2 linked regions of the Fodinicurvata sp. EGI_FJ10296 genome follow. The protein of the gene in region 1 interacts with the protein of each later gene in a pairwise test. Links are inferred from orthologs where the notes say so. Each region holds a gene or a part of one and is shown on either strand. Other genes may lie near its edges.

Evidence for each region. The genes of interacting proteins can lie anywhere in the genome.
Region 2: the proteins of ABZ728_RS14750 (region 1) and dnaQ interact in binary tests that used the Escherichia coli proteins (3 or more experiments, as listed by UniProt). The link is inferred for Fodinicurvata sp. EGI_FJ10296 from one-to-one orthologs.

What each region holds. Positions count from the first base shown.
Region 1 is NZ_JBFCVL010000006.1:222,535-227,913, reverse strand. The notes cover bases 1,325-4,263. They hold ABZ728_RS14750 (DNA polymerase III subunit gamma/tau), read left to right. Parts: upstream 1,325-1,659; coding sequence 1,660-3,867; downstream 3,868-4,263. Other genes in these bases: recR (recombination mediator RecR), read left to right, coding at 4,252-4,263; ABZ728_RS14745 (YbaB/EbfC family nucleoid-associated protein), read left to right, coding at 3,882-4,205. Also shown: ABZ728_RS14760 (hypothetical protein), read right to left, coding at 1-1,202; more of recR, read left to right, coding at 4,264-4,851; ABZ728_RS14735 (DNA repair exonuclease), read left to right, coding at 4,937-5,379. UniProt on the Escherichia coli protein: Part of the beta sliding clamp loading complex, which hydrolyzes ATP to load the beta clamp onto primed DNA to form the DNA replication pre-initiation complex.
Region 2 is NZ_JBFCVL010000001.1:447,210-451,368, reverse strand. The notes cover bases 1,221-4,159. They hold dnaQ (DNA polymerase III subunit epsilon), read right to left. Parts: upstream 3,076-4,159; coding sequence 2,365-3,075; downstream 1,221-2,364. Other genes in these bases: ABZ728_RS02025 (shikimate dehydrogenase), read right to left, coding at 3,803-4,159; coaE (dephospho-CoA kinase), read right to left, coding at 3,087-3,806; secB (protein-export chaperone SecB), read left to right, coding at 1,681-2,265; ABZ728_RS02045 (FxsA family protein), read left to right, coding at 1,221-1,544. Outside these bases: ABZ728_RS02050 (Tim44/TimA family putative adaptor protein), read right to left, coding at 1-578; more of ABZ728_RS02045, read left to right, coding at 936-1,220. UniProt on the Escherichia coli protein: DNA polymerase III is a complex, multichain enzyme responsible for most of the replicative synthesis in bacteria. The epsilon subunit contain the editing function and is a proofreading 3'-5' exonuclease.

The DNA.
Region 1 (5,379 bases):
CGGTCTCGGGATAGCGGCGGCGCGGCCGAATCCAGCAATTCGGTCACCGCGCGCACCGCATCGAGCGCATCGATGCTCGTACCACGCGCGACCAATGGCCCGCCGTCGCGGATCTCCAGCAAAACGCGCTTGTGGATCGCAGCCCGTGTCCGGGGAAAAATTCCGGCCCCCACGGCTTTGAGGATCCGCTGCGGAAAGGCCGAAGCGGATGATGGGCAATCGCCACTGTGCAGCGCCACGAATAGCCGGACGACGTCCACACCCTCGGGTCGTTCGCTGAACGCCCCGATCTCCATCACCGCTCCTTCGGCGGCAATGAACTCCGCCGCGAAAGCGTCGAGATGGCGCAGTCCCCATCGCGGTAGCCGGGGATCGATCAGACCGTCGATGACGCCCAGCTTCTCCAGCCATGTATCACAGGCCGCCAGTTTGGCCGTGATGGCGCGATTGACCTCGAACGCCGCGTCGAACCCTTTGAGGCGGCCAAATACCGACTTGAGCAGCGCGCCGTAACGTCCGGGAGGAACATCGGGCGCCGGGGTGCCTGCGGTCTGGCGCAGACGCATTTCCACCTGGTCGACCAGCCCCATGAGTTGTTTCAGGTAGGCTTGAGTCGCCACTCCGATGTGACGACCATCACGGACCGCCACTTTCTGCAGCGCACCCTGAACCGTCGTCCCGGCGTTTGCCAGGGCCCGTGATTGCTCGGCGCTATGGAGCAATTCCAGCGGAACGATCCGACGTTCGGCAATGAACTTCCGCAGCAAATGGGGCATCTGCGCCCGAGCGCGGTCGTGATAGAAGTCTTCCGCCGTACGGCAAACGGCATGGCGTTCCAGTTCAGAGACCTTTTGCGCTTCGGCCGGCTCCTTGATGCCGCGGCGCATGCGTTTGTCGAGGATCGTCCGTTCGGTAAACGCATAGTCCGGATAGAAGACGATCAAATCGACCCGGGCCCCATCCGCGACCCCTTCTTCCGCCTCCTTCAGCAACAGCGTGCGCGCTTCGTCTTCCGATTCGAACTTCTCGACCGGCCCCCACCGATTGCCTTTCAGAGTCAGATATTCATAGGAAATCCGCGTCGGGACCTTATCCGGGCCAGTCGTGGCCGAGGACTGGACAGACGAAGGCCCGGCGCCGGCCGTTTGCGGCCGGTCCGGGCCTTTGCCGCCCTCCGTCGTATCGCTCTCGTTGCCCGTCACCGATCCACCAGTTCGACATTCGTCCGTCAGCAGACAATCACCGAATGGTTAGGGTTTAGTTGCCACCGCCCGGAAAAGGCAATTTTATCAATGTTTAGTGGCCTAAGGTATGGGGCCGCAAGGCGATCTGACGGCAGCGCGGAAGGCAATCCGACGCGCGCCACCGGCGAAATCCTGAAAGAACGACCAGCGGAGGCATGACGGCTCTTGCGTTTTGCGGCCACGTTTCCGATATTCCGCGTCGGAGGCTGGCGGCGGACGGATCTCTCGCCAACCCGGTCAGGCCCGGAAGGGAGCAGCCGTAACGAGTTTCGATTCGGGTCGTCGTCCAGTCTCCACTATATTGCGCCGGGTGGTGTCCCGTCGCGGCGGCGCCTCTTGAACGATCACAGCCCCGGCGCGGATGTCGGCTCAGACGACGCGGGGCCGGGGATGAACGGGGGCAATGAGCTGAGCCGTGGCCGACACTCCTGACCCACCGAACGATACGCCCCTCGCGGGCGCTGCGCCGGAAGACGCGGCCGACACGATGTCGGCCAGCGCGGACGGCGGCGACTATCGCGTCCTTGCCCGAAAATACCGACCCGGCACATTCGACCAGCTGATTGGCCAGGACGCCCTCGTCCGGACGCTGACCAACGCGCTTCGTACCGGCCGAATGGCGCATGCCTTTATTCTGACCGGCGTGCGCGGCGTCGGCAAAACCACGACGGCCCGAATCATCGCACGGGCAATCAATTGCACCGGTCCGGACGGCACCGGTGGGCCGACGCCGACACCCTGTGGCCAGTGTGACGCCTGCATCAGCATAGCCGCCGACCGCAACGTGGACGTGATCGAGATCGACGCCGCTTCTAATACAGGTGTCGACAATATCCGCGAAATCATCGAGGCGGTGCGCTATGCACCCGTCTCCGTTCGCTACAAGATCTATATTATCGACGAAGTCCACATGCTGTCGCGGGCGGCTTTCAACGCTCTGCTCAAGACGCTGGAAGAACCTCCCGATCACGCGAAGTTCATCTTCGCGACGACCGAGATTCGGAAGGTTCCCGTTACCGTTCTTTCCCGGTGCCAGCGTTTCGACCTGCGGCGCGTGGACAGCAGTCTGCTTCAGCGTCATTTCGGCCGGATCGTGGAACTCGAAGGCGCGGCGATCGAGCCGGACGCCCTGGGAATGATCTCCCGCGCTGCCGATGGGTCGGTGCGCGACGGCCTCAGCCTTCTCGATCAGGCCATCGGCCAGGCTGGCCAGGGAGATGCCGGGGGGTACGACAGCTCGCCGGAGAACGGCCCCGCGGTCACCGTCACGGCGGATCAGGTTCGGGAAATGCTCGGTCTTGCCGACCGGACGCGGATCATCGATCTGTTCGAAAGCCTCGTCACCGGCCGAGCCGCCGATGCGCTGGCGCTGGCCGCCGACCTGTCCGCCAGCGGCGCCGATCCCGTTGTGGTGACGCAGGATCTGCTGGACTTCACCCATTTCCTGACACGCTGGAAGGTCGTCCCCGACCTGGCGAGCGACCCGACACTGCCCGAAGCGGAAATCCGGCGCGGCAGCGCCCTTGCCGAGCAGCTGTCGATGCCCGCCCTGACACGGTGCTGGCAGATCCTGCTGAAAGGCCTGGGCGAGATCCAGGCGGCGCCCGACCCGACCGCCGCGCTGGATATGGTGCTGATCCGCCTGATACACGGCGCCGCCCTGCCGACGCCGGACGACCTGCTGAAGAAGCTGGCCTCCCTGCCTCAGGACGCCGCCCGATCGCCATCGGGTCCGGCACCCGATGGAAATAGTGGGCCGCCCCCTCACCAGGCTGCCGGGAACGGACGGACCGTTACGACGGCCGCCTCACCGTCGAACCAGCAGCACAATGCGCCGGTCACCAGCGGCCACTCAGCTTCTGCGCCCACAGCGGGGGGATCGGCGGCGGAAGGATCGGCGGCGGTCGGGCGATCTCCCCGAACGTCCCCCCATTCGTCCGCCCTACCATCCCCCCAATCATCTCTGGGCGTTTCGCCAGACACCGCTGCCGACGCGTTCCCGATCGGCGATGCCGATCCCGCCAACCGACGGCCCGACCCCGAAACGGTTGCCAGCGGGACGATTCTTCCCGGCAGTTTCCGTGAACTCGTCGATATGATCGCCGAACAGGGTGATCCGCTCATCCATGCGCATCTGTACTCGTTCGTCCACATCGTCCGCTACGAGCCCCGCCGGCTGGAATTCCGGCCGCGCGCCGGTGCGCCCGACACGCTCGCCAGCCAGATCATGCAACTTCTGCAAAATCTGAGCGGCGAACGATGGATGGTCAGCGTCTCGCGAGACGAAGGCGAACCGACCCTTTCCCAGCAGGACGAGAGCGCGCGCAAGCGCCGCCTGGAGGAAGCCGCAGAGAATCCGACGGTAAAGGCCCTTTTCAACAGCTTCCCCAATGCGCAGATACTCGATATTCATGCGGTGCGCGGCGCCGCTGTCGCTGGCCGCCGGGATTCGACCCCGTCAGGTCCAGGCACCTTTTCCCCTGCCATCCCGGGAGAGGCTGGTCACGAGGGCGGCGACCCGTTTGGCGACGACGGCTACCCGATAGACGACGACACAGAGTTCTATCCCGATCACGGCTTCCCCGATTACGGGATCGATGAAGCCGGTGACGAATTCGAATAGGAAGGGGCTATCCCATGAAGAATCTCAGCCAGATGATGAAGCAGGCACAGGAGATGCAGTCCAAGATGGCGGACATGCAGACCCAGCTTGGAGAAATCGAGGTCACCGGCCAATCCGGCGGCGGCATGATCGTCGCCACGATGAATGGCCGTGGCGAGATGCGTTCCATCAAGATCGACAAGTCGCTCATCGATCCCGAAGACCCCGAAGTTCTTGAGGATCTGGTCGTCGCGGCGATCAACGACGCCAAGGCAAAGGTCGAGGTTCGGGTGCAGGAAGAAACGCAAAAGGTGATGGGCGACATGAAGCTGCCGCCGGGCATGAAACTGCCATTCTGATCATGCGTGTATCGAGCGCCGGCAAGGAAGGCGGGAACAGTCGGGCATGATGGGACCGGAAATCGAGCGGCTGATTTCCCTGCTTGCCAGGCTGCCTGGATTCGGGCCTCGTTCGGCCAAGCGCGCCGCCCTTCACCTGCTCAACCACCGCGAAAGCGCTCTGGAGCCACTGGCATTGGCCATGTCGGATGCGGCTGAATCGGTACGGAATTGCAGCCGGTGCGGCAATCTCGACAGCAGCGACCCATGCAGCATTTGCACAGACCCGCAACGCGAGATCTCGACAATCTGTGTCGTGGAACAGGTTGCCGATCTCTGGGCGCTGGAACGGACGCACGCGTTTTCCGGGCGGTATCATGTGCTGGGCGGAACGCTATCGGCATTGGACGGCGTCGGGCCTGACGATCTGCGGATCGACGCGCTGGCCGCCCGATGCGCCGCTCCGGAGATTGCCGAGGTCATTCTCGCCCTGAATGCGACCGTCGATGGACAAACGACCGCGCATTATATTACCGATACACTGGACGGTTGCGACGTCCGGGTAACGCGCCTGGCGCATGGTGTCCCGGTTGGCGGGGAACTGGACTATCTCGACGACGGCACCCTGACGGCTGCGCTGCGCAGCCGACGGCAATACGAAGACTGACACCTTCTCGCACCGACGGCTCACGACCGTAAATTCCGGTCAACCGGGCCGATCGGAGCCCCTGGAAAAAAGCGAAGGTCACGACATGGCCCGGTTCTCATTCCTGCACGCCGCCGACCTTCATCTCGATACGCCCTTCGCCGGCGTCGGGCGGCTTGACGACCGGCTGGCCGAGCGTCTGCGCGATGCTTCGCTCGCTGCCTGGGACCGGCTCGTTCAGACAGCCATCGACCGGCACGTGGATTTCCTGGTTCTGGCCGGCGACATCTATGACGGCGCGGAGCGCGGCCTGCGCGCCCAGCTTCGATTTCGCGACGGCTGCGCCCGCCTTTCAGCGAAGAACATCCCGATATTCATCATACACGGCAATCACGACCCGCTCGGCGGCTGGTCGGCGGTTCGGGAATGGCCGCAAGGGGTCACGATTTTCGCACCGGACGAGGTCACGTCGCAGCCGGTGGAGCGCGACGGCGAACGCCTGGCGACGATACACGGGATCAGCTATGACCGGCCCGACGTCCGCGAGAA
Region 2 (4,159 bases), on another replicon or contig:
TGATCGGTGACATAGCGAATGGTGACGTAGGCCATGTTGCCTTCGAGCCGCGCGTCGAATATGTCCACGCTCTTGACCAGCTCTATGCGGGTCTCAAGCGTCTGGTCATTGGCCAGCCGGTCTCGAATCGCCTCGGCGAAATCGTCATACAGGTCATCGGCCAGAAGCGGCCGCAGCGCGGCGGTGTCGCCGTTGGCAAAGGCATCGACGATCATGCCGAACGCCATTTCGGCACCGCTGACGAACTCCGCCTCGTCAAAGGCGGCATCCGCGATCTTGATCTGCGTGATTCCCCGGGCAGCCTGATCGCTTGCCATTTCGACCTGGGCCGACGCATCCTTGCGATCGGACAAACGAACGACGTTATCCTCGTCCGCAACCGGCGCCACCGGCTTTTCAGCCCGCGGATTCTGCCGCTCACCCTGATGGCCCGTCCGCCGGCCGAGAACGTTGCGCAGCCTGAATACCAGGAACGCCGCAATCATACCGAAGATGATTATGTCGATTAAGTACAGACCTTCACCCATATCCTCGCCGTACTCCGGCCGCTGCGCAAATACGATGGCGCCAGACGCCATGTCGTTCCCATTCCCCGCTGCCCAGATACGCCGCCACGCGATCGCCTATCAGGCGATCGACGGCGTATTCAATTCAGCGATCTGACCGGCTTCAGCCCCGGAATAAGGTCCGTGCCGACACCGAATGCGCCGGGATGGCGAAAAACTTCATCCATCCAAACCCGTTCCGCCCGTGGCCAAACCAGCCAACACAGGGCTATAGTCCGATCATACCGGCCGACGAACTCTCACCCGGGACGGACCCAACCTTGCTGCCCAGCCCCGCTGCAGGAAACGATGTCCCGCCAAGCGCCGACCATAGCTATTGCATCCTTATCCAGAAATAGGGCCTCATCCCGGAAACGGCAAGGAAAACTCATGCCGCTGCTTTTGATCGCTCTGATCCTCGTTCCGCTCACCGAGATCGCTGTCTTCATTCAGGTGGGGGGGCTGATCGGCCTGGCGCCCACATTGCTGACCGTGGTCCTGACCGCTGTGATCGGGGCTGTCCTGCTCCGCCGTCAGGGACTCCACACTGTACAGGAAGCACAGGCCAAGCTTAACCGTCAAGAACCACCGATTCGTGAGCTTTTCGACGGCCTGTGCCTGTTTGCCGCTGGTGCCTTTCTGCTGACGCCCGGCTTTATCACGGACTTCGTCGGCTTCTTGCTGCTGGTCCCGCCCGTCAGACTGCAGATTGCGCGGCTGCTCTGGCAGCGCCTGATCAACCGTGCCGAGCGCCGGGGGCATCCCCGCCCACCCGGCGCCGGACGACCGGGAGGCAGTGCGGCCGACGGTCCCCAGGGTCGCCCCGGAGGCGGCCCCGGGGGCGGCGGATCCGAAGGGCCGGTCATCGATGCCGATTTCGAGGAAATCCGCCCGGGCGGCAACACTCCCGATTCCGGATCAAACAACGATCCGGGCGACGACGGTAACATGCCGCCGCGCAACGAATCCCGATGGGGGCGCGGCGAATCGGACCGGTGACACCGGCAACGCCGTCGCCATGTCGCACATTCGGTTGCACACAGCGCGACGGAATGTGGCCGCGCTTGAGGCGGGTGCCGGATCGTGCTAGCCAACGCCAGAGGATTTCCACTGGCTGAATCGAAAAGGGTATCTCATGGCTGACGAGACGCAGGACCAGGCATCGTCCGCTGGGCAAGCGGTCGGAGCAGACGGCGACGCTGCAGCGGGCGCCAATGCCGGCGGACAGCGGCAGGGTCCGCCGCCGATCCAGGTTCTGGCGCAATACGTAAAGGATCTTTCCTTCGAAAATCCTAACGCGCCCCAGACGCTCATGGGCGGATCGCCATCGCCGCAAATTCAGGTGAACGTCGACGTCCGCACCAACAAGCTGACGGAAGAGCGATACGAGGTCATTCTGAACCTGAAGGCCGACGCCAAGATTCAGGAAAAGCAGGCCTTTCTTGTCGAGCTGTCCTATGCGGCGCTCGTCGGATTGAACGAAGTTCCCAAGGAGCACACGGCACCGGCCCTGTTGGTCGAAGTCCCGCGGCTGCTGTTCCCGTTCGCCCGCTCGGTCATCGCTGAGGCCACGCGCAATGGCGGCTATCCGCCGATGCTCGTCCAGCCGATCGATTTCGCGGCCTTGTTCCGCCGCCAGATGGAAGCACTACGCCAGCGCCAGCAGGCCGGTGCCGATGCGGCCACGCCGTCCGCTTCGGGAACGACGACACAGAACTGACCACCGCGGGCGATCACGTCGCCCGATCCAATCGACCGCGATGACGCCATTGCCCCAACCCCCGGCTGCGCCGGGGGTTGGGGCTGGTTTTGGCGGCGGCTAGTCGGCCGATACGGCCCGCCATAGCGGGTCTTTCAATGTATCGATGAATGCCTCGTGACGGGCGATTTCCTCGGCGGTCGGTTCGTGTCGTCTTGGCGGGCGCGGTGCGGCATGCCGGCGATAGGCCGCAACCTCTCCACCCCTTGAACCGTCCCGGGATGACGACGGGCCCGATTGTGTCAGCGTCAGTCCCGGCTGCCGGCCCCCGCGAAGTTCGAGATACACTTCAGCCAGCAATTCCGAATCCAGCAGCGCGCCGTGCAGCGTCCTGTTGGCATTGTCGATACCGTAGCGACGGCACAGCGCGTCCAGGGTCGCTTGGGCCCCGGGATAGCGTTTGCGGGCGATCGCCAGCGTATCGATCACGACCTCCGGCCGGATGGGCCGATGCCCGACCCTCTTCAGTTCCATATTCAGAAAACCGATATCGAAATCGGCGTTGTGAATCACGAGATTGGCATCGGCGATGAAATCCAGGAAATCCGATGCCACCTGGGCGAAGGTCGGTTGGCCGGACAGGAAATCGTCGCCAAGACCATGAACGGCGAACGCCTCTTCGGACATCGGGCGCTCGGGATTGATGTAGACGTGATAGGTCCGTCCGGTGGGCACGAGATTGAGCAGCTCGACACCGCCGATCTCGACCAGACGGTCCCCTTTATGAGGATCGAGTCCGGTCGTTTCCGTATCCATCACGATTTCCCGCATCGCTGGTCCTTTCACTGATCGTGTGGAATGGGATGACTGCAGCGCGATGATCTAAGCCAGATCGAACACGGCGCCGTCGACGATCGCGGCCACGCCCGCGGCGGCCATGCCGGCCGGCGGCCGGCCATGCCGCCTTCAGCCGCGTCCGCTCTGGCTGCCCTCACGATTGCGGCCAAATGTCGCCACGTCTCGATGCGGCCAAGCCCGGTTGGCACCACACGATCCGCCAGACGCCGCTTCTCCGGGTCGGGCATCTGCCGGGCCAGGACCTTTTCCAGCCGCGAGCAGGTCATTCCCGGCCGCGCCAAGACCCGTATCCGCTGGATGAAAGCCGGGGCAGATACGACCACCACGCTATCGACGCGATCCTGTTGTCCCGTCTCGAGCAGCAACGGAATATCGAGCGCCGTCACGGCTCGGCCATGTCGCGCCTGAATGGCCAGAAACCGATTGGACTCCTCTGCCACCAGTGGATGCAGAATGGCTTCCAGCCGCTTCAGTGCCGCCGCGTCTTCGAACACGATTGCGCCCAGCCGCCGCCGGTCGATCGCACCATCCCGGACAACGTCTCCGAACGCCGCATCAATGGGCCCGACAGCGCCGCCCCCGGGGGCCATGGCCCGGTGGACAGCGGCATCGCTGTCATGGACCGGCACACCCATCCGACGCAGCATCGTAGCGGCCGTGGTCTTGCCCATGCCGATCGATCCGGTCAGTCCCAGTACGATCAACGCGGGCCGTCCTTCCCGCGATCTTGGCCCCCGCGATCTTGGCCAAGGACAAAGGCCTCCAGTGCGTCATCGACCGTCGGCTTCACACCAAACCATGCCTCGAATCCCGGTACGGCCTGGTGCAAAAGCATACCGATACCGGTCACGATCGGATTGCCCCGGGCACCCGCCTGGCTCAGCAGATCCGTCATCAGCGGCGCGTAGACGATATCGCAAACAACGGTATCCGATGCCAGTGTGTCGAGGGGTAGGTGCAGCGGCGGCTGGCCCTCCATGCCAAGAACCGTCGTGTTTATCAGGATGCCTGCCCGGCTCAACGGTCCTTCAGGGCGCGCAACCGACTCGAAGTCGTG